Regions from separate parts of the Streptomyces sp. NPDC025806 genome, predicted to be linked through region 3. Evidence: riboswitches for the same ligand, from Rfam matches in the RefSeq annotation. Region 3 holds a riboswitch; each other region holds the start of a gene.
The links. Region 3 has a riboswitch for cobalamin ahead of ACZ4E1_RS03235 (cobalamin biosynthesis protein). Riboswitches for the same ligand answer to the same signal wherever they lie in the genome.
Positions count from the first base shown of each region.

Region 1: linked by a shared signal. The riboswitch ahead of ACZ4E1_RS35500 (CbtB domain-containing protein) and the one ahead of ACZ4E1_RS03235 (cobalamin biosynthesis protein) in region 3 are both predicted to bind cobalamin.
Region 2: linked by a shared signal. The riboswitch ahead of ACZ4E1_RS12820 (ABC transporter substrate-binding protein) and the one ahead of ACZ4E1_RS03235 (cobalamin biosynthesis protein) in region 3 are both predicted to bind cobalamin.

Region 1 is NZ_JBVHMU010000023.1:67,744-75,255, reverse strand. It holds gene ACZ4E1_RS35515 (GlxA family transcriptional regulator) at 1-98, shown strand, start outside; gene ACZ4E1_RS35510 (dsRBD fold-containing protein) at 293-589, shown strand; gene ACZ4E1_RS35505 (S8 family peptidase) at 953-2,533, shown strand; cobalamin riboswitch at 2,650-2,788, shown strand; gene ACZ4E1_RS35500 (CbtB domain-containing protein) at 2,826-3,047, shown strand; gene ACZ4E1_RS35495 (CbtA family protein) at 3,071-3,820, shown strand; gene ACZ4E1_RS35490 (histidine phosphatase family protein) at 3,826-4,431, opposite strand; gene ACZ4E1_RS35485 (ArsI/CadI family heavy metal resistance metalloenzyme) at 4,505-4,924, opposite strand; gene ACZ4E1_RS35480 (ArsR/SmtB family transcription factor) at 5,006-5,383, shown strand; gene ACZ4E1_RS35475 (aquaporin) at 5,380-6,168, shown strand; gene ACZ4E1_RS35470 (arsenate reductase ArsC) at 6,165-6,602, shown strand; gene ACZ4E1_RS35465 (hemerythrin domain-containing protein) at 6,693-7,154, opposite strand; gene ACZ4E1_RS35460 (alpha/beta hydrolase) at 7,144-7,512, opposite strand, start outside.
Region 2 is NZ_JBVHMU010000005.1:17,115-24,626, reverse strand. It holds gene ACZ4E1_RS12840 (FUSC family protein) at 1-969, shown strand, start outside; gene ACZ4E1_RS12835 (baeRF3 domain-containing protein) at 1,215-2,309, opposite strand; gene ACZ4E1_RS12830 (hypothetical protein) at 2,426-2,803, opposite strand; gene sigJ (RNA polymerase sigma factor SigJ) at 2,903-3,802, shown strand; cobalamin riboswitch at 3,831-4,034, shown strand; gene ACZ4E1_RS12820 (ABC transporter substrate-binding protein) at 4,097-5,128, shown strand; gene ACZ4E1_RS12815 (FecCD family ABC transporter permease) at 5,179-6,195, shown strand; gene ACZ4E1_RS12810 (ABC transporter ATP-binding protein) at 6,192-6,965, shown strand; gene ACZ4E1_RS12805 (L-threonylcarbamoyladenylate synthase) at 6,984-7,512, opposite strand, start outside.
Region 3 is NZ_JBVHMU010000001.1:708,654-716,165, reverse strand. It holds gene ACZ4E1_RS03255 (class II aldolase/adducin family protein) at 1-22, opposite strand, end outside; gene ACZ4E1_RS03250 (lysozyme) at 147-893, shown strand; gene ACZ4E1_RS03245 (inorganic phosphate transporter) at 1,096-2,361, shown strand; gene ACZ4E1_RS03240 (hypothetical protein) at 2,378-2,599, shown strand; cobalamin riboswitch at 2,707-2,851, shown strand; gene ACZ4E1_RS03235 (cobalamin biosynthesis protein) at 2,890-3,846, shown strand; gene ACZ4E1_RS03230 (cobyric acid synthase) at 3,843-5,363, shown strand; gene ACZ4E1_RS03225 (putative cobaltochelatase) at 5,518-7,512, shown strand, end outside.

The DNA.
Region 1 (7,512 bases), on a different contig from region 3:
GAGTGACACCCTCGGCGTACCGCGCGCGGTTCCGTACGACAGGGCGCGGCGGGGCCGAGGGCGGTCGGGGCCGGCGCTCGGGGGATGCGGTCGACTGACGGGCTCCGTGGATGCGGAGAGAGGGGCCGGTGTTCGGTGGTGCGAGACAATGGAAGCAAGGCCCGACTGGTGCCATCCGGTCGCCGGCGCCCTGGTCAGGGAGGCAGCCATGGCTGAGACCCCGACCGGCGGCGAGGCCGCGCGCGAGGGCGCCGCATCCGCCGGCTGAGCCCGAGATCTCTGGAGGGACGCCATGTCGCACACCGCCCAATGGACCGCCCGCCTGCATCTGTCGGAGGAGGATCGCCGGACCGAGGTGCGGGTCGATCTCGACACCGGTTCGGCGCATCTCACGGGGAGCGGCACCGCCCGGTGCAACCCCATCGACACCGACGTCGCCGAGATCGGTGACGAACTGGCCGCCGCCCGCGCGCTGGAGCAGTTGGCCGCGCGGCTGAAGCGCAGCGCGTACCGCGACATGGAGGCGGCGGGGAATGTCCGTAAGTCGCGTGTCGCCCAGCTGGGATGGCCGGAGATGACCCGGTCCTAGCCGTGACCGAACCCCCGGGTCCACGGGCCCGGGGGTTTCCGTGCGCTTCCGCTCGACCTCTTGAATCTGCCCCCCAACTCCACTTGTCCGCAGGCAAGTTGAAGGGCCTGCGGAGAACCCCGCACCCGAAGGGACGCTGCCCGCCGCGACGGCAGGCGCTCTTGCGGGATTCCTATGGATCAGTCAATCTTTCGCCTGGCAGCCCGGGATGGCGAAGGGCGCGGCACTCTCAGCATTTATTTGTCATGCCTCTGTCATGTCGTCTGCCGTATCGATCGGTGTACGCCGGCCACCGGCCCCGCCAGAGGCCCGGCTCGGCACACCCCCCACAGCAACGCACCACCGATGAGGAGGACCCCTCACATGTTCGTGATGCGTGATCGGCGGCGCAGACGTGCCGCAGCCGGTGCCATAGCCGTAGCGGCCCTCGCGTTCGGCTCCCTCTCCGCCCTCCCGGCCCAGGCCGCCGGAACGTCCGCCGAAGGCGTCGTCCTGAACGCCGGCGCGAAGGGCACCGTGGCCAACAGCTACATCGTCACCCTGCGCGAGTCCGCCGCCCAGGCGGAGACCGCGAAGGGCCGGGCGGTGGCGACGAAGTTCGGCGCCAAGATCAAGCGGACCTACACGGCCGCGCTCAACGGCTACTCGGTCGAGCTCTCCCCCGCCCAGGCCAAGAAGCTGGCCGCCGACCCGGCCGTCGAGACCGTCAGCCAGAACCGGGTCTTCCACGTCGACGGCACGCAGCCCTCCCCGCCGTCCTGGGGCCTGGACCGGCTGGACCAGAAGGCCCTGCCGCTCAACCAGAGCTACACCTACCCGGACAGCGCGGGCCAGGGCGTCACGGCGTACATCATCGACACCGGCGTCCGCATCACCCACAGCGACTTCGGCGGCCGGGCCTCCTACGGCTACGACGCGATCGACAACGACAACACCGCGCAGGACGGGCACGGCCACGGCACCCACGTCGCCGGCACGGTCGCGGGCAACTCGTACGGCGTCGCCAAAAAGGCGAAGATCGTCGGCGTCCGCGTCCTCGACAACTCCGGCTCCGGGACCACCGACCAGGTCGTCGCCGGCATCGACTGGGTGACCCAGAACGCCGTCAAGCCCGCCGTCGCCAACATGAGCCTCGGCGGCGGCGTCGACACCGTCCTCGACGACGCCGTGCGCCGCTCGATCGCCTCCGGCGTCACCTACGCCGTCGCGGCCGGCAACGACGGCGCCGACGCGTCCAACTACTCGCCGGCCCGCGTCGCCGAAGCCATCACCGTCGGCGCCACCACGTCCTCCGACGCCCGCGCGAGCTACTCGAACTACGGCAGCATCCTGGACATCTTCGCCCCGGGCTCCTCCATCACGTCGTCCTGGAACACCAGCGACACGGCCACCAACACCATCTCCGGTACGTCGATGGCCACCCCTCACGTCGTCGGCGCCGCCGCCCTCTACCTGGGCGCCAACCCGACGGCCACCCCGTCGCAGGTCTCCTCGGCGCTCACCACGGCCGCCACCCCGAACGTGGTGACCAGCCCCGGCACCGGCTCGCCGAACAAGCTCCTGAACGTCGGCGACGGCGGCACCACACCGCCGCCCACCGGCGACCGCTTCGAGAACACCACGAGCTACGCGATCAACGACAACGCGACCGTGGAGTCCCCGATCACCGTCACCGGAGTCAGCGGCAACGCCCCCTCCACCCTCCAGGTGCCGGTCAACATCGTCCACACCTACATCGGTGACCTCCAGGTCCAGCTGATCGCTCCCGACGGGACGGCGTACACGCTGAAGGCCTTCGGCACCGGTGGCAGCGCGGACAACATCAACACCACGTACACCGTCAATGCCTCCTCCGAGGTCGCCAACGGCACGTGGAAGCTCCGGGTCACGGACAACGCGACCTACGACACCGGCCGGATCAGCTCCTGGGCACTGCAGTTCTGACGCCGAGGTTCTGACGCCAACGGATCGAGAGGGGCGGCCGTCTGCACGGCCGTCCCTCTTCTGTCTTCTGTCTTCTGTCGAGGCCGCGGAGGCCCCGGCCGCTATTGGCCATGCACCCGTCAGGCGGTACGGTCGGTTCGATATCGACGACGGTCGACGGAAGCCGGTGAGAGTCCGGCACGGTCGCGCCACTGTGTGCGGGAAGGTCCTCGGGCCTCTCGTGAGTCAGACCCGTGACGGTCGTCCAGTGCACCACCGAGACGGGACGCGAACTCCCGAAGGAGGCCCTGCCATGGCGCAGCACGTCGCCCAGCCGACCGCCGACACGCCTGCTCTTCCGGCCACACTGCCGCTGAGGACGATCGCCCCCTGGGCGGCGTTCTTCGGCATCCTGATGCTCGTCCTGCTGTATTTCGTCGGCGCCGAACAGGGCGCCACCTCCGTGTTCAGCGGCGCGGGGGTTCATGAGTGGGTGCACGACGCCCGCCATCTGCTCGGCTTCCCCTGCCACTGAACCCGTAGGGAAGCCGCGCGCTCATGAACTCGACCACCGTACGCAATCTGCTCGTTCGGGGCATGCTCGCCGGCCTGGCCGCCGGCGTGCTCGCCCTGGTCGTCGCCTACTGGCTCGGTGAGCCGAACGTCGACGGAGCCATCGCCTTCGAGGAGGCCCACACCGCACACGCACACGGCGGCGAGGAGGCCGAACTCGTCTCGCGGAGCCTGCAGTCGACCGCCGGTCTCGCCACCGGCATGCTCGTCTACGGCGTCGCCTTCGGCGGGATCGCCGCCCTGGCCTACTGTTTCGCGCTCGGTCGCGTGGGCCGTTTCGGCCCGCGTGCCACCGCGCTGCTGCTGTCCGGCAGCGCGCTCCTGGCCGTGTACGTCGTGCCGTACCTGAAGTACCCGGCCACCCCGCCCGCCGTCGGCAACCCCGACACCATCGGTCAGCGCACCACGCTGTTCTTCCTGATGATCGTGCTGAGTGTGCTTCTCGCGATCGGAGCGACGATTCTCGGGAAGCGGCTGGCGCCTCGCATCGGCGCCTACTACGCCACCGTCGCCGCGCTGCTGGGCTTCGCCGTCGTGGTCGGGATCGCCTACGCCGTGCTGCCCGCGGCCGACGGCGTGCCCGCGCACTTCCCGGCCACGCTGCTGTGGCGGTTCCGGCTCTCCGCGCTGGCCGTCCAGGTCACCTTGTGGAGCGGGTTCGGTCTCGTCTTCGGGGAGTTGGCCCAGCGGCTGCTCCGGCCGAAGGCCGCCGGGGCGGTTCCGGCCGGGAACTGACCGGCTCAGTCCGTACGTGGGGCCCGGCCGGTCGATCCGGTCGGGCCCAGCGGCTTTCCCATCTGTACGTTCCAGCGTCCGCCGCGCCCGCTGAGCTCGGTGACGGTCAACGGCGCCACGTCGCAGCGCCAGAACGCCGACGCGGGCGCGCCCAGGGCGTGTACGACGGCGGCTCGCACCACGTCCGGTTCGGCTACGGCCACCACGGGGCCGTCACCGGGTGCGGCTGTGTCGAACCATCGGGCCACGCGGGCGCACACGTCGGTCACCGACTCGCCGCCGCCGGGGGCGAACTCCGGGTCGCCGAGCCACCGGGCGACCGCCTCGGGCTCCGCCTCGGACACCTCGGCGAGCGTTCGGCCGCGCCAGGTTCCCCGGGCCGGTGGGGCCAGTTCGGCGGGTGCCGTGACGGAGCCGAGCCCCAGCGCCTCGGCGGTCTCGCGGCATCGCCGGCTGTCGGAGACGACCGCGCGGACGGGCGCGGGCAGCGCACCGGCCGCCGTCTCGGCAGCGGCCCGCCCGGCGGCGTCGAGGGGAGCGCCGTCGTCGAACCGGGCCTGCCGCAGCGCAGCGTTCATGCCGGGGGCGACGAACAGGACACGTCGGTTCATCGGGGGCTCCTGGCCGTACGAGGTGGAGGGGGCACGAAGGTACCTCTCGGGCCGGGCGAGGTCCTCTGCCCGGTCAGGTCGCGCAGCACGCTTCCGGGGCGCTGTCGGCGCTCTTGCCGAGGGTGTCGGCGTCGGCCTTGACGACGTAGACCTCCCACGGCTCCTTGCCCGGGCCGGTGACCCACACCTTGTCCTGGACGGCGTAGCAGCAGGAGGTGTCGTTCTCCTCGCGCGTCGCCAGGCCCGCGTCCGCGAGGCGTGTGGCGGCCGCGCCGACCTGCTCGGTGGTGGCGACTTCGACGCCGAGGTGGTCCAGGCGGGTGTCCTCGCCGCTCTCGCCCTCGATGAGGACGAGCTTGAGCGGGGGCTCGGCGAGGGCGAAGTTGGCGTAGCCCTCGCGTCGCTTGGCGGGCTCGGTGCCGAAGAGCGTGGAGTAGAAGGTGATCGAGGCTTCGAGATCGGCGACGCGCAGGGCGAGCTGGACACGGGACATGGCGGCCTCCCAAGGCTTGTTTCGACATCTGTCGATACAGTCGACCTTGGCATTGGATTGGATGACTGTCAACATAGAGGGATGTCGAAACAACCTGGTCTGCCGGTGCTCGGGCAGGACGACGCGGCGTGCTGTGCGCCGATGGTCCGTGAGCCGCTCGGCGAGGAGGCCGCGGCCGAGCTGTCGCGGATGTTCAAGGCGCTGTCGGACCCGATCCGGCTGCGCCTGCTGTCGTTGATCGCCTCCCACGAGGGTGGCGAGGCGTGCGTGTGCGACCTCATCGGTCCGTTCGACGTGTCGCAGCCGACGATCTCCCACCATCTGAAGGTGCTGCGGGAGGCCGGGCTGGTCGGCTCCGAGCGACGCGGGACCTGGGTGTACTACTGGGTCCTCCCCGAGGCCCTGACGAAGCTGTCCGGACTCCTCCAGATCCCCGCCGCTGCCGAGGCCTCGGCGTGAGCGTCCCGGCTCCGCTCCTGCGGCGGGCGACGGTCGAGGGGCTCGGTACGGCCGCGCTGGTCGCGGTGGTGGTCGGCTCCGGCATCCAGGCCACCGAGCTCACCCGCGACGTGGGCACGCAACTGCTGGCCAACTCCCTGGCCACCGTCTTCGGCCTCGGGGTGCTGATCGCTCTCCTCGGTCCGGTGTCCGGAGCGCACTTCAATCCGGCGGTCACGCTCGCCGCCTGGTGCACCGGCCGCCGCGGGGGCGGGGCGCTCACGCTGCGGGAGGTCGGCGCGTACATCCCGGCCCAGGTCGCGGGGGCGATCTCGGGCGCGGTGCTCGCCGACGCCATGTTCGGCAGGCCGCTGGTGCGGTTCTCCACCCACGACCGGTGGGCCGGGCATCTGTGGCTGGGCGAGGTCGTGGCCACCGCCGGGCTGGTCTGGCTCGTCCTCGGCCTGACCCGCACCGGCCGCGCGCACCTGGCGCCGCCGCTGGTCGCCTCGTACATCGGCGCGGCCTACTGGTTCACCTCCTCCACCAGCTTCGCCAACCCCGCCGTCACGGTCGGCCGGGCGTTCACCGACACCTTCGCCGGTATCGCCCCCGCCTCCGTGCTGCCGTTCCTGGCCGCGCAGTTGCTCGGTGCGGCCGCCGGTCTCGGCCTGGCCGCTCTCTGCTTCGGCCGTCCGGCCGCCGAGCACCAGGAGGAGGTCCCGGAAAAGGGTCCCCTCCCCCGCGGCGGACAGCGCGCCGCCGCTCCTGCCCGCTCCACCGAAGAAGGCGCCCTGACCCGATGACCACCCCCGTCGTACCCTCCGCCGTCCCCTCCGTGCTGTTCGTCTGCGTGCACAACGCCGGCCGCTCGCAGATGGCCGCCGCCTTCCTCACGCATCTCGGCGCCGGCCGGGTCCAGGTCCGCTCGGCCGGGTCCGCCCCCGCCGACTCGGTGAACCCGGCCGTGGTGGAGGCCATGCGGGAGGCCGGCATCGACCTCTCCGCCGAAGTCCCGAAGATCCTCACCACGGAGGCGGTGCAGGCCTCGGACGTGGTGATCACCATGGGGTGCGGCGACGCCTGCCCCTACTTCCCCGGCAAGCGATACCTGGACTGGCAGTTGGACGACCCCGCCGGGCAGGGGGTAGCGGCCGTCCGCCCGATCCGCGACGAGATCCGGCGGCGCGTCCGCGGCCTGCTCACGGAGCTCGGGATCGACGTCGAGCCCGTGGAGTGAAGGCGGTTCGCCGGCAAGCTGAACCGGCGGAAGCCGAGGTGAGGTTCCCGGTCGCGCCGCCGGCGGGCGGCGCGACCGGGGCGGCGCGGGTCAGCTGATCGGGCCGAAGATCTCGGTGCGGTCGAAGTCGGCGTCCATGCCGTCGAGCACCGCCCCGAGTTGCTTCTCCTCGTACTTGAAGTGCGTCTCCATGACCGCCTCGATCCCGTCCAGGTGGCGGTGCGCCACCTCCGGGTCGGTCGAGTCGGCCAACGCCTTCTGCAAGCCGCCGATGAGGTGCTCGATCATGTTGTGGTCCTGAGTCAGCTTCGCGACCACCGGCGCCAGGTCGGGTCGCGCCCGTACCAGTTCCGGGAAGAGCGAGCCGTCCTCGGCGCGGTGGTGGCCGGACAGGGCAGCGCAGAAGCCGTGGCAGAAGAGCAGCAGGTCGGTGGTGGCGTCGGCGGGGTCGCCGCCGTCCAGTCCCGCCCGCGCCAGCGCCAGCGCGGTGCGCAGCTTGCCGTGCACCCGCTGCAGTTCCGCGCCCCAGGCGGTGACACGGTCAGTCGGCAAGGACGCCCTCCTGCCGCAGCCAGGCCGCGCACGCGGTCGTCCAGGACGCGGTGTGCGGTTCGTGCGCGATGAACTGGTGGGGTGCGCCGCCGTACTCCACGCCGTCGGCGAGGCCGATGCCGTGGGTGCCGGCCGGGTAGACGTGCAGTTCCACCGGTACCGCGGCAGCCGCCAGCGCCCGGGTCCACTCCAGGGCGTTGGGCAGGCCCGGCGGGTCCTGAGCGGTGGCCCACACGAAGGTCGGGCACACCGACGCGTCCACGTGCTTGGCCGGGGACAGCTCGTCCTTGAGGGGGAGCAGGTCGCCGAGCAGGTTCGCGACCACGGGCGGCGGCAGCAGGTCGAGGTCGGCCAGCGC
Region 2 (7,512 bases), on a different contig from region 3:
GCCGCCTTCGTACGGCTCACCGATCTCGCCTGGTCCCTGCTGACCGGATCCGGGGGCGGGCCGGCCGCGGCGGCGGGCCCCGTCGCGCGCGGGCTGCGCGCCCAGGCGCGGCTGCTCACGGGCCGCAGACGCCGGGTGCCGCCGATCGTGGACCCGCTGCGGTCCTCCGGGTCGGGCGCGCCGGAGCCGCACCTGCCGGAGGATCCGGGCGCGATGCGCGCCACCGAACTGCTGCTGGGGCGTCCCGGCGGGCGGGAGCGGCTCGCGGCGGCGGCCGTCCCGGCGTGGCGGATGGCGTTCGGCACGGGCGCGGCGGGCGCGGTCGCCGCGCTGCTCGGTCTGGAGCACGGCTACTGGGCGGCGATCTCGGCCGCCGCCGTGCTGCACTCGGTGAACGTCCGCACCACCGCCCAGCGCGCGGTCCAGCGGACCCTGGGCACGGCGGTCGGCCTGCTCCTCGCGCTCGCGGTGCTCGGCCTGCACCTGGCGCCCGTGCCACTGACCCTGGTGATCGTGGTGCTGGAGTTCCTGCTGGAGTACGTCGCGGCCCGCAACTACGCGCTGGCCGTCGTCTTCCTCACCCCGATCGCCCTGCTCCTCACCGAGCTGGCCGTCCCGGCCCCCGCGGGCGAACTGGTCCGGGACCGCGTCCTCGGCAGCGTCGTGGGCATCGCGGTGGGCCTGCTGTGCGCCCTGCTGATCGTCCACGACCGCGCGGCCGTGCGGGTCGAGCGGGCACTGGCGGAGTGCCGGAGCGCGGCGGCCGACGCGGAAGCGGCCCTGACCGGCCCGCCGAGCCCGCTGCTCCCGGTCGTCCAGGTCCGCCTCGCCCTGGCCGTCGTGGAACTGCGGGAGGCCGACGACACGGCCGCCGGCGAGCTCTGGCCGGCGGGCATCGACCCGACGGAACTGGCCGCGGCGGAGGGCCGCGCCTACGCCCTGCTCGGGCGACTGCGCCACCCTCGGTAGAACGGCAAGGCAGGCGCCCCTGGAGAGCGGCGAAGCCGCGACCCCCAGGCGCACGGGAAACCGCGCACCCGGCACCGTACGGCGGGCCCTCTGGAGAGCGGCGAAGCCGCAACCTCCAGGGGCGCGGGGAACTGCGCGACCAGCCACGACGATCGCGCACCCGGCCACGCATCTGCACCCCACAACGGCGCGCCCCCGAAGATCGGCAGGGCCCGCACACCTCACCCCGCCCGGCACATGGCAGGTCAGAAGCGGAGCGCAGCCGCGATGCGCCCGGCCTCCTCCAGCGTCCCGTCCGGCACGAAGACGACATCCGCCCCGGTCTCGAGCGCGCACTCCACGATCTCGTCGACGATGTCGTGCACCGCGTCGAGGTCGTCGTCCGCCGCCGGCGCGAGGTGTCCCTCCCCCGCCCGCACGGTGACGCGGAAGTTCTCCTCGACGACCAGCCGGCGGATCCGCCCGTCCGCGGCCTCCTGCCACACCTCGTCGACCCCGGCCGCGTAGGTGGTGGCGCCGCGGGCCCGGTCCAGGTCGGCCATGGCCTCGGCGACCTCGCGCTCCGCGTCGGCGGTGCGGGCCGGGGCCACCGCGCGGGCGACCGCCTCGGGCCGGCCGTGGGAGAGTCCGCCGAACGGGACCTGGGCGGCGCCGTGGGCGGCCGTGCCGGTCTCGGTCAGCAGAGACAGCGCGGCGGGCTCGCCCGTCACGTAGAGGGTGCGCGGCGAGGTCCGCAGCAGTTCGGCGAGCGTGGCGTCGGCCTCGCGGAAGAACTGCCGGGTCGCCTCGTCCCGGTAGTTGCTCGGGACGTCGCCGACGCGCTCCTTGCGTTCTGCGTCCGGGTCCTCCAGGCTCCGCTCCTGCGGGAAGCCGTGCTCCGTGTCCTCCGCGACCCGGTTGCCGCGGCCGTCCCAGAGGGTGACGCGGTCGGCGGCGACGGAGAGCACCCAGTACGGATGCGCGGCCGCGTCGGCGGCGACCAGGTTGCGGGTCAGGAAGGTGTCGGCGACCACGACACGGTCCTGCACCTCCCGGTCGATCGCCCACACCTGGTGCTCGCCGGGTGCGGCGAACAGCACGAGGCCGTCCTTGGCGTGCACGAGGTCCGCCTCCTGGACGGCCGCGCGCAGATGCGTGAGGACGTCCTCCCGGCGCTCCTTGGTCACACCGGGGTCCGCGGACAGCTGCCGGGCCGCGTCGTCGACGAGGTTGCCGAGCCGCACCGGGTCCTGGGCGTCGCCCGGGGGCCGCCGGTGCGTGGTCATCGCCAGCGACACGGCGGGGTACGAGCGCGGCCGGCGCAGGTCGCGGAGTATTTCCGGGTTCAGGGAGGAGTGCATGCCGAGTGTCCCTTTCAGAGGCCAGATCCCCCATCCTGCCCACACACCCCAAATGGGGCAAAAGGTGCATCCAACCCCAGGAGCCCCACCCCACCCGCCACATCCACCCTCACCGCTCACCGCTCACCGGTCCGCCGCGCGAGCGCCAGCACGCTCAGACCGAACATCAGCACCCCCAGCGGCAGATGGACCGACGGAAGGTGCGCGACACCGAGCACGACCTGCGCCGAGGCGAGCACCAGGAAGCCGGTCGCGTGCCACACGGGCCGGACCGGGCCGCCGCCCGGCTTCCACGCCAGCACCGCCGCGAGCAGGTACAGCATCGACGCCGCGTACATGACGCGGGCCCCGACGCTGTGCAGGGTCTCCCCGTAGGACGCGGTGAGCAGCAGTCCCGCCGAGACCGCCTGGAGGAAGATCGTCGCGGTCTGCAGGGCGATCGCGACGCGCAGGAACGAAAGGGTGCGCCGGGTGGTCGTCACGTGGGTGGCCATGGCCTGGTCCTCTTTCCCGCCCGAGGGCAGTCGGTCGATAAGGTCTCGCCAGGCCGACGACGCAGGCCGGCCAAAGGTAAGGCGAGGGGGCGGACGGTTGTGGGGACCTCGGGGGCGGACACGGACACGGTGGCGGGAGAGCGGCGCCAACTGCTCAATGTGGCCTACCGGTTGCTCGGCTCACTGGCCGAGGCGGAGGACGCGGTGCAGGAGGCGTACGCCCGCTGGTACGCGCTTCCCGACGGCCGCAGGAACGAGATCGCGGCACCCGGCGCCTGGCTGACGACGGTGACCGGGCGGATCTGCCTGGACGTGCTCGGTTCGGCGCGCGCCCGGCGCGAGCGCTACGTCGGCGCGTGGCTGCCCGAGCCGCTCCCGGACCGGTCCGAGTGGGCGCACGGCCGGGGCGGCGACCCCGCCGACCAGATGGTCCTGGACGAGTCCGTGAACATGGCGTTCCTCGTCGTCCTGGAGTCGATGACGCCGGCGGAGCGGGTGGCGTTCGTGCTGCACGACGTGTTCCGGTATCCGTTCGCGGAGATCGCCGAGGTCCTCGGCCGGTCGTCGGCGGCCTGCAAGCAGTTGGCCGCCTCGGCGCGGCGCCGGGTGGGCGCCGCGCGCTCCGAGGGCGTCGCCGCCGGCCAGGCGGACGCGGTGCGGCAGGTCAGGCGGGCCTGGGAGGCGAAGGACATCGCGGCGCTCGTCGGCCTGCTCGCCCCGTCCGCCGTGATGACCGCGGACGGCGGCGGTCTGGCGGGTGCCGCGCTGCGCCCGGTCGAGGGGGCGGCCCGCATCGCCCCGTACATGGTGGCGATCGCCGACAAGGCGCCGGGGCTGGAACTTCTGGAGCGCACGGTGAACGGCGCGCCGGGTCTCGTCGCGCTCCGGGACGGTGTCGTGCTGACGGTGGCCGCGTTCGATCTCGCCGGGGGACGGGTCGCGCGGATCTGGGTGGTGCGCAATCCGGAGAAGCTGCGGGCCTGGTCGGGCGAGGACTGACGCGCCCTGCCGGGGTGGTGACGCCCTGTGATAGCTTCCCCAAGCCAGTCGTACCTTTGTGCGTACTTGTACGTACTCGGGTCAGGGAATCCGGTGCAAGACCGGAACTGACGCGCAGCGGTGTGGGCGACGGGCGGGGCAACTGCCACTGGGCCGGGGGGAACCGGGCCCGGGAAGGCGCTCCGTCCGGACGACCCCGAGTCCGAAGACCTGCTGGCGGCCCCGCCCGTCCACCGGCCGGGGCGGACCGTTGGCCGGCTCCGCGTTTGAGCCCTGGACGCTAAAGGATCTCCCGTGCCCTTCGCACGTCTCGCCCGCTTCTGCGCCCTCGCGCCGATCACCGCGCTGCTGCTCACCGCGTGCGGCTCCGGCGCCCCGTCGGACCGCTCCGACGACGCGTCCGGCGCCGGTGTCACGCTCACCAACTGCGGGCAGCGCGTGCACGTCGCGCACCCGCCGCGCCGCGCCGTCGCCCTCGACCAGGGATCGGCCGAGATCATGCTGTCCCTCGGGCTCGCCGACCGGATGGTGGGCACCGGCACCTGGACCGACCCGGTGCGCCCGAACCTGGCGAAGGCGAACGCGAAGGTGCCGCGCCTCGCGGAGCGCTACCCGTCGTTCGAGACGGTCCTCGACACGGAACCCGACTTCGCCGCCGCCTCGTTCGGGTACACGCTCGGCAAGGGCGGCGTGGCGCCGCGCGCCTCGTTCGAGAAGCTCGGCGTGCCGACGTACCTCTCCCCCACCGACTGCGCGGACAAGGACAACAGCGGCGACGGCGACGGCGTCCGTACCGAGGCGCTGACGATGGACACGGTCTACGGCGAGATCCGGGACCTGGCACGCGTCTTCGACGTGCGCGAGCGCGGCGAGAAGCTGGTCGCCACGCTCAAGTCCCGGGTGCACAAGGCCGCTTCGGGCGGCGACGCCGACGGCGTGCGCGTCCTGTACTGGTTCTCCGACTCCAAGTCGCCGTACATGGCGGGATGTTGCGGCGCGCCCGGCGTCATCACGAACGCGCTCGGGGTGCGCAACGTCTTCGACGACACCCACGAGGAGTGGCCGCAGATCAACTGGGAGACGGTCGTGGACCGCGACCCGGACGTCCTGGTGATCGGCGATCTGACCCGGCGCTCCCAGTCGGCCGAGTCGGCGGCGCAGAAGATCAGGTTCCTGGAGTCCGACCCCGCGACGAAGAACATGAAGGCGGTCCGCGAGAAGCGCTACGTGCTGCTCAAGGGGCAGGACCTCAATCCGACGATCCGCACCGTGGACGGCGTGGAGAAGGTGGCGGCGGCGCTGCGCGCGTTCGGCCTCACCAAGTGACCCGGCCACACCAAGTGACTCGGTCTCGCCAAGTGACTCGGTCTCACCCAGTGACCCGCCTGCGCCCGGCGTCGTACGCGGCGGCGGGCCTGCTCGCCCTGTGCCTCTCGGTCGCCGTCGCCATCACGATCGGCCCCGCGCACATCGGGGTCGGTGACGTGTGGGCGTCGGTCGCGGCCCGGCTCGGCTGGGGCAGCTCGGACCTGTCGCCGATCCGCGACGGGATCGTGTGGAACCTGCGGCTGCCGCGCACCCTGCTGGCCGCCGTGTGCGGGGCCGGCCTCGCGGTCTGCGGCACGGTCCTCCAGGCCCTGCTGCGCAATCCGCTCGCGGACCCGTTCGTGCTCGGCGTCTCCTCCGGGGCCTCGACCGGCGCCGTCCTGGTCGTCGTGCTGGGGATCGGCGGGGGCGCCCTGTCGGTGTCCGGCGGCGCGTTCCTGGGCGCCGTCTGTTCCTTCGGTCTGGTGCTGGTGCTCAGTCACGCGCTGGGCGGGACCACGGACCGGGTGGTGCTGTGCGGTGTCGCGGCGATGCAGCTGTTCTCGGCGCTGACCTCGTTCGTCGTCCTGACGGCGGCGGACGCGGAGACCACGCGCGGCGTCCTGTTCTGGCTGCTCGGTTCGCTCGGCGGGGTCGGCTGGACCGAGGTGTGGCTGTGTCTGGCCGTCCTCGTGGTCACGCTCGCGGTGTGCCTCGGGTACGGGAGGACGCTCGACGCGTTCGCGTTCGGCCCCGAGGCGGCGGCCGCGCTCGGTGTGCGGGTGGCCCGCACCCGGCTGGTCCTGCTGTGCGTGACGGCGCTGCTGACGGCGGCGCTGGTCAGCGCGGCGGGCGCGATCGGCTTCGTCGGCCTGGTGCTGCCGCACGCGGCCCGCGCCCTGGTGGGCCCCGGCCACACCCGGCTGCTGCCGGCCACCGCGCTCGCCGGGGCCGTGTTCCTGGTGTGGGTCGACACGCTGGCCCGGACGGCTCTCGAACCGCAGGAGGTTCCCGTGGGGGTGGTGACGTCGCTGATCGGCGTGCCCGCGTTCGTGTACGTGCTGTGGCGCGGCCGGAGCACACGATGACGGCGGGGCTCGGCGCCGAGCGCGTGGCCCGGTCGGCGGACGGGACGCTGATCCTCGACGGGGTGAGCCTCGCGCCGAAGCCCGGTTCGGTGACGGGAATTCTGGGGCCGAACGGGTCGGGCAAGTCGACGCTGTTGCGGCTGCTGGCCGGGGTGCTCGCGCCGACGGCCGGGGTCGTCACGCTCGACGGCGATCCGCTCGCCGAGGTCGGGCGCAGGGAGGCGGCGCGCCGGATCGCGCTGGTGCAGCAGCAGTCCGACACGCAGGTGGAGCTGACGGTCGCGGACGTGGTGCGGCTCGGCCGGATCCCGCACCGCAGAGCGTGGTCGCCGGCCTCGGCGGCGGACGAGCGGGCGGTGCGCTCGGCGCTGGAGCGCAGCGGGCTCGCCGACCGCGCGGACCGGCTGTGGCACACGCTGTCGGGCGGTGAGCGGCAGCGAGTGCAGATCGCGCGGGCGCTGGCCCAGGAGCCGCGTGAACTGCTCCTGGACGAGCCGACGAACCATCTTGACATCCAGCACCAGCTGGAGCTGCTCGACCTGGTCCGCAGCCTCGACCTGACCTGTGTGGTCGCCCTGCATGACCTGAACCTCGCGGCCACGTACTGCGACGAGGTCGTCGTGCTGCGCGCGGGCCGGCTCGTGGCGGCCGGCACCCCTGGCGCGGTCCTGACGGAGGAGCTGGTCGCGGACGTCTACGGCGTACGGGCCAGGATCACGCACCCGGACCCGGAGGCGGGACCGCACATCCGTTTCCTGGGTACGGTCTGAGTCCGCGGGACGCGCCGGTCACTCGAAGCGGTCGGTGTCCCCCGCGCCGTGCCGGACGATCTCGGCCTCGCCGTCGGAGAAGTCGATGACGGTGGTCGGCTCGGTGCCGCAGTCGCCGGAGTCGACCACCGCGTCGACGGAGTGGTCCAGCCGCTCCTTGATCTCCCAGCCCTGGGTGAGCGGCTCGTCCTCGCCGGGCAGCAGCAGGGTGCTCGACAGGAGCGGCTCGCCGAGCTCGGCGAGCAGGGCCTGGGTGACGACGTGGTCGGGGATGCGGACGCCGACGGTCTTCTTCTTCGGGTGCTGGAGCTGGCGCGGCACCTCGCGGCTCGCGGGCAGGATGAAGGTGTACTTGCCCGGTGTGGCCGCCTTGATGGCGCGGAACACGTCGTTGTCGATGTGCACGAACCGGCCGAGCTGCGCGAAGTCCTGGCACACCAGCGTGAAGTGGTGCTTGTCGTCGAGCTGGCGGATCGCGCGGATCCGCTCGACCCCCTCGCGGTTGCCGAGCCGCGCGCCCAGCGCGTAGCAGGAGTCCGTCGGATAG
Region 3 (7,512 bases):
ACGCCTGTTCGAGTTCACCCATGCGCGCATCCTGCCAGGCACCCGAACGGCGGGAAACGCGCCGGGCCCGGACCGATATCCCCGGTCCGGGACATCCCATATGTGCATATTTCCCATCCCTACGACTACTGGCTCCGGGGGGAAACATGGCTCGTGACCACACTCCGTCCCGTCGTCGCACCCGAGTCGCCGCGGCGGCCTCCGCGGCCGTCCTGACGCTCGCCGGCACCGCGCTCGCGGAACTGCCGGCCCAGGCGGCGGGCAAGCCCAAGGGGCACGACGTCTCGTCGCACCAGAAGAACGTGAACTGGGCGAAGGCGCGCAGCAAGGGCGCGCGGTTCGTCTACGTGAAGGCGACCGAGTCGACGAACTACCGCAACCCCTACTTCGGCCAGCAGTACAACGGCGCCCGCGACCACGGCATCATCCGCGGCGCGTACCACTTCGCCCTGCCGAACAAGTCGTCCGGCCGCGCCCAGGCCGCGTACTTCGTGCGCAACGGCGGCGGCTGGACCCGGGACGGGCGGACGCTGCCGCCGGCGCTCGACATCGAATACAACCCGTACAGCGCGAAGAAGAAGTGCTACGGCATGAGCCGGTCGAAGCTCGTGTCCTGGATCGACTCGTTCAGCGACGAGGTGCTGCGCCGGACCGGGCGGCGTCCGGTGATCTACACCAACTACACGTGGTGGAAGAAGTGCACCGGCAACAGCGGGGCCTTCGGCGCGAACCACGCGCTGTGGCTGGCCCACTACGCGAGGACCGCGGGGCCGCTGCCGCGCGGCTGGTCGTACTGGACGTTCTGGCAGTACGCCAACAAGGGCGGCCTGCCGGGTGATCAGAATCTCTTCAACGGGTCGCAGGCCCAGCTGGAGCGGTTCGCCCGGGGGTAGTCCGACCCGGCCGGAAGTCCCGCGGAACCCGGAATTCCGGGGTTTTCGCGGGACCGGCCCGCGTCGCGCGCCGCCGTCCGGCACGAAGCGGAGCGAAGACCTGCCGGATCGGGACACCGCTCAGCCCCGCTCAGTTCATCTTCCGTTCACCCGACTTCCCTACGTTCAACTAGCCACTGACGTCCAACCGAAGCCTGGGTAAATGGAACACATCACGCTGCTCCTAGCGATCGTGATCGTTACCGCACTGGTCTTTGACTTCACCAACGGTTTCCACGACACCGCCAACGCGATGGCGACGACCATCTCGACAGGCGCCCTCAAGCCGAAGACGGCGGTGGCCATGTCCGCCGTGCTGAACCTCGTCGGAGCGTTCCTCTCCGTCGAAGTCGCTAAAACGATCTCCGGCGGCATCATCAACGAGGACGGCCTCAAGACAGAGGTCATCTTCGCGGCGCTGGTGGGCGCCATCCTCTGGAATCTGCTGACCTGGCTGGTCGGCCTGCCCTCCAGCTCCTCGCACGCCCTGTTCGGCGGCCTCATCGGCGCCGCCGTCATGTCGATGGGCTGGTCGTCGGTCAACGGCGGCACCGTCGTCACCAAGGTGCTGCTGCCCGCGGTCGCCGCGCCGCTCGTCGCCGGCCTCGCCGCGATGCTCGCGACGCGCCTGACGTACCGCATCAGCAAGAAGACCGACGAGAAGGCCACCGCCAAGGGCTACCGCGCCGGGCAGATCGCCTCGGCCGGCCTCGTCTCCCTCGCGCACGGCACCAACGACGCGCAGAAGACGATGGGCATCATCACGCTCGCCCTGATCACCGGCGGTGTGCTCGCGCCGGACGCCGACCCGCCGCTGTGGGTCATCGTCTCGGCCGGCATGGCCATCGCCCTCGGCACGTACCTGGGCGGCTGGCGGATCATCCGCACCATGGGCAAGGGTCTGACCGACCTGGCCCCGCAGCAGGGCTTCGCCGCGCAGACCAGTGCCGCGACGGCGATCCTCGCCTCCTCGCACATCGGCTTCTCGCTCTCCACGACCCAGGTCTGCTCCGGCGCCGTCATGGGCTCGGGCCTCGGCCGCAAGGGCGGTGTCGTCCGCTGGTCGACCGCCACCCGGATGTTCGTCGCGTGGGGTCTGACCCTGCCGGCGGCCGGTCTGGTCGGCGCGGGCGCCGAGTTCCTCACCCAGCAGGGCCCCTGGGGCATCGGCCTGACGGCCGCGCTGCTCATCGGCGGCGCCTCGGTCATCTGGGTGCTGTCCCGCCGCAACTCGGTCGACCACCACAACGTGACGGCCGACGAGATCGGCACCGGGGCCCCCGCCGAGGAGCCCGCCGGTGTCGTCACGACCGCGATCGCCGCGGTCACGCCGCCGCCGGCCGGTCCGGTGGCCGTCGAGGAGACCCCCGTCCCCGCCGCGGCCGCCTCCGTGGCCGACCCCGCGCGCCCCGCCGGCGCCACGCTGTAAGGAAGCAGGACCAGCTATGAAGATCGACTGGGCGGCCCTCGGCTCCGTGTTCGGCGTCAGCCTCGTGGTGACCGTGGCCCTGGTGGGCCTGTTCACCCTCGGCATCGTCGGCCTCTCCAAGAAGGAGTCCGCGACGCGCGCGGGCGGTTCGGCGACGCTCGCCGTCTCCGGCGCCTACCTGTGCTTCGCGCTGTGCACGGCGGCGGTCGCGTACGGGATCTTTCTGATCGTGGCCTGACCACGGTCGCAGCACTCCCTCGGCGGGGTGGGGACGCATCCGCGTCGCCACCCCGCCGACGTGTTGTGGACCTGGCCACACTCACCCGCCGCAGGTCAACAGCAAGTTGACGTGCGTTCGCGGAGCGTGGTGCACTTCCCTCGCCATATACGGCAGCAGCAGAGGAAGCCGGTGCGAATCCGGCGCGGTCCCGCCACTGTCAGCCCTCCCCCTGAGGGCGAGCCAGGAACTCACGCTGCCGGTCTCTTCGAACCAGGGCGTGGACACCCTGAGTGAGGACAACTACCGCCATGTTCGCCCCGCGCGGCGCACGGCGGGCCGAGCGCGTCTTCGCGTACGGCGCCGCCCTGGGTATCTTCAGCGACCTCCTGGTCGGCGATCCGCGCCGCGGGCACCCCGTCGCCGGCTTCGGCCGCGCCGCGGGAGCCGTCGAGCGCGTGCTGTGGCGGGACGACCGCGGCCGGGGCGCCCTGCACACGGCCGTGTGCGCCGGTGGCGCCGCCGCGGTGGGCGCGCTCGCCGCCCGTGCCGTACGCCGCTCCCCCGCCGCCTCGATCGCGCTGACCGCCGCCGCGACCTGGGCCGTGGTCGGCGGCACCTCGCTGGGCCGTGAGGCGCGGGCCGTGGGCTCCGCCCTGGAGGCCGGGGACGTGGAGCTGGCCCGGGAACTGCTGCCCCGGCTGTGCGGGCGCGACCCCGAGGGCCTGGACGCCGACGGCATCGCGCGCGGCGTCGTCGAGTCGGTCGCCGAGAACACCTCCGACGCGGTCGTGGGCGCCCTGGTGTGGGGCGCCGCCGCCGGGGTGCCGGGACTGCTCGCCTTCCGTGCCGTGAACACGCTGGACGCGATGGTCGGTCACAAGTCGCCCCGCTACCGGCGCTTCGGCTGGGCCTCGGCCCGGCTCGACGACGTCGCCGGCTGGCCCGGCGCCCGGCTGACGGGCGTCCTCGCGGTGCTGACCGGCGGCCGGCCCCGGGACGCGGTCCGTGCCTGGCGGGCCGACGCGGAGCGCCACCCGAGCCCGAACGCGGGGGTCGTGGAGGCCTCGTTCGCGGGCGCGCTCGGGGTGCGCCTCGGCGGCACGCTGTCGTACGCGGGGCGGGTCGAGCACCGGCCGGTCCTCAACGAGCGGGGTCGGCCCGTGCACGTACGTGATGTGGAGCGGGCCGTGCGGTTGTCGCGGCGCGTGAGTCTTTCGGCGTTGGGAGTCTGTGTGGGCGCGCGGTTGCTGTGGGGTCGTCGATGACGGGCGCGAGGAAGGGCGGCGGCCTGCTGGTCGCGGGCACCACCTCGGACGCAGGGAAGAGCGTGGTCACCGCCGGGATCTGCCGGTGGCTGGTGCGGCAGGGCGTGAAGGTCGCGCCGTTCAAGGGGCAGAACATGTCCCTGAACTCCTTCGTGACGCGCGAGGGCGCCGAGATCGGGCGGGCGCAGGCCATGCAGGCGCAGGCCGCGAAGGTCGAGCCGAGCGCGCTGATGAACCCGGTGCTGCTGAAGCCCGGCAGCGACCGCAGCAGCCAGGTCGTCCTGATGGGCAAACCGGTGGGCGAGCTGAGCGCCCGCGGCTACCACGGCGGGCGGCAGGCGGCGCTTCTCGACACCGTGGTGGGGTGCCTGGAGGAGTTGCGGGGCAGTCATGACGCCGTGATCTGTGAAGGGGCGGGCTCTCCCGCCGAGATCAACCTGCGCCGGACCGACATCGTGAACATGGGCGTCGCGCGGGCCGCGCGGCTGCCGGTGCTCGTCGTCGGCGACATCGACCGCGGGGGCGTCTTCGCGTCGTTCTTCGGCACGACGGCGCTGCTCGCGCCCGAGGACCAGGAGCTGCTCGCCGGGTATCTGGTGAACAAGTTCCGCGGTGACGTCACCCTGCTGGAACCCGGCCTGGACATGCTGAAATCGCTGACGGGCCGCCCCACGTACGGCGTTCTTCCCTATCAGCACGGGCTCGGCATCGACGAGGAGGACGGCCTGCGGGTGTCGCTGCGCGGCACGGTGCGCGAGTCCGTCGTGGCGCCGCCGGTCGGCGCGGACGTGCTGCGGGTCGCGGTGTGCGCGGTGCCGCTCATGTCGAACTTCACGGACGTCGACGCGCTCGCCGCCGAACCCGGCGTCGTGGTGCGGTTCGTGGACCGGGCCGAGGAGCTCGTCGACGCCGATCTGGTGGTCGTCCCGGGCACGCGGGGCACCGTGAAGGCGCTGGAGTGGCTGCGCGAGCGCGGGCTCGCCGACGCGCTCGCCCGGCGGGTCGCCGAGGGGCGGCCGGTGCTCGGCATCTGCGGCGGGTTCCAGGTGCTCGGGGAGCGGATCGAGGACGAGGTCGAGTCGCGGGCCGGGGTCGTGGACGGGCTCGGGCTCCTCCCGGTGCGGGTGCGCTTCGCGCGGGAGAAGACGCTGGCCCGGCCCGTCGGGCAGGCCCTGGGCGAGCCCGTCGAGGGGTACGAGATCCATCACGGGGTCGCCGATGTGCTCGGCGGTGAGGCGTTCCTGGACGGATGCCGGGTCGGGTCCGTGTGGGGCACGCACTGGCACGGGTCCCTGGAGTCGGACGGGTTCCGGCGGGCATTCCTCCGGGAGGTCGCGGCGGCGGCGGGCCGGCGGTTCGTACCGGCCCCCGACACGTCGTTCGCGGCGCTGCGCGAGGAGCAGCTCGACCGGCTCGGGGATCTGATCGAGCGGCACGCCGACACGGACGCGTTGTGGCGGCTGATCGAGGGAGGCGCTCCCTCGGAGTTGCCGTTCGTGCCGCCGGGGGCGCCGTGATGGGAAGTCGCCCCCGCCGCCCCTTTCCGTCCCGACCCCGGGGGCTTCGCTCCCGGACCCCCATGGGTTTGGCCGTACGTGCGGACCGTGCGTGGTTGCTCGCGCCGTTCCCCGCGCCCCTGCCGGGGCGCATCTACCCGGAGGAGTTCATCCGATGAGCAACCCGTATCCGTTCAGCGCCGTCGTCGGGCAGGACGACCTGCGGCTGGCCCTCCTGCTGAACGCCGTGTCGCCGGCCGTCGGCGGTGTGCTCGTGCGGGGCGAGAAGGGAACCGCCAAGTCGACCGCCGTACGGGCGCTCTCGGCGCTGATGCCGGATGTCCCGGTGGTCTCCGGATGCCGGTTCTCCTGCGACCCGGCGGCGCCCGATCCGCAGTGCCCCGACGGACCCCACGCGGACGTCGAAGCGGCTGAACGGGCGGCGCGCATGGTCGAGTTGCCGGTCGGGGCCTCCGAGGACCGGCTCGTCGGCGCGCTCGACATCGAGCGGGCGCTCGCGGAGGGCGTGAAGGCCTTCGAGCCGGGCCTGCTCGCGGACGCGCACCGCGGCATCCTGTACGTCGACGAGGTCAACCTCCTCCACGACCACCTCGTGGACCTGCTCCTCGACGCCGCCGCGATGGGCGCCTCGTACGTCGAGCGCGAGGGTGTCTCCGTGCGGCACGCCGCGCGGTTCCTCCTCGTGGGGACGATGAACCCCGAAGAGGGCGAGCTGCGGCCGCAGTTGCTCGACCGGTTCGGGCTGACCGTGGAGGTCGCCGCGTCCCGGGAGCCCGCGCAGCGCGTCGAGGTCGTCAAGCGGCGCCTCGCCTACGACGACGACCCCGAGGCTTTCGTCGGCCGCTGGGCCGGCGAGGAGGCCGACGTGCGGGCGCGGATCGTCGCGGCCCGTGCCCTGCTGCCTCAGGTGCGCCTCGGCGACCAGGCGCTGACCCAGATCGCCGCGACCTGCGCCGCGTTCGAGGTGGACGGCATGCGGGCCGACATCGTGATGGCCCGCACCGCGACGGCGCTGGCCGCGTGGGCGGGGCGCACGGAGGTGCTCGCGGAGGACGTGCGGCAGGCCGCGCTGCTCGCGCTGCCGCACCGCAGGCGCCGTAACCCGTTCGACGCCCCGGGCCTCGACGAGGACAAGCTCGACGAGACGCTGGAGGAGTTCGGCCCGGACGAGGAGCCGCAGGACGAGCCGGACCCGGAGCCCGACGGCGACGGTGACGGTCCCGACGGTGGGGGCCCGGACGGCGGCGGGGGCGGCGTGCCGCCGCAGGCCGGCGGGCCGGACGCGGGGCAGTCGCAGGAGGCGCCCCGGGAGCCCGAGGAGAGCCGGGAGTCCGAGGAGCCCGGCGACGCGCAGGTGCCGGCCGGGGCCGGGCGCGAGCAGCGCGCGGTGAGCGCCGGCGAGCCGTTCCGTACGAAGATGCTGAGCGTGCCGGGTCTGGGCGACGGAGCGGCCGGGCGGCGCTCGCGGGCCCGTACCGAGCACGGCCGCACGACGGGGTCGACGCGACCGCGCGGGGCGCTCACGAAGCTGCATCTGGCGGCGACCGTGCACGCGGCGGCGCCGCATCAGCGGGCGCGCGGGCGCAGCGGTCCGGGGCTCGTGGTGCGCCGGGACGATCTGCGGCAGGCGACGCGCGAGGGCCGCGAGGGCAACCTCGTGCTGTTCGTCGTGGACGCGTCCGGGTCGATGGCGGCGCGGCAGCGCATGGGCGCGGTGAAGGGCGCGGTGCTCTCGCTGCTGCTCGACGCGTACCAGCGGCGCGACAAGGTGGGCCTGGTGACGTTCCGGGGCACGGGCGCGGAGGTGGCGCTGCCGCCGACGTCGAGCGTGGACGCGGCGGCGGCCCGCCTGGAGTCGCTGCCGACCGGCGGGCGCACTCCGCTGGCGGCCGGGCTGCTGAAGGCGCACGAGGTGCTGCGCGTGGAGCGGCTGCGCGATCCGGCGCGGCGCCCGCTGATGGTCGTCGTGACGGACGGCCGGGCGACGGGCGGTCCGGAGCCGGTGCGGCTCGCGGAGCGCGCGGCCGGGCTGCACGCGGTGGAGGGCACGGCGTCGGTGGTCGTGGACTGCGAGAGCGGCATGGTGCGGCTCGGGCTCGCCGGCCAGTTGGCGACGCGGCTCGGCGGGACTGCCGTGACGCTGGACGAG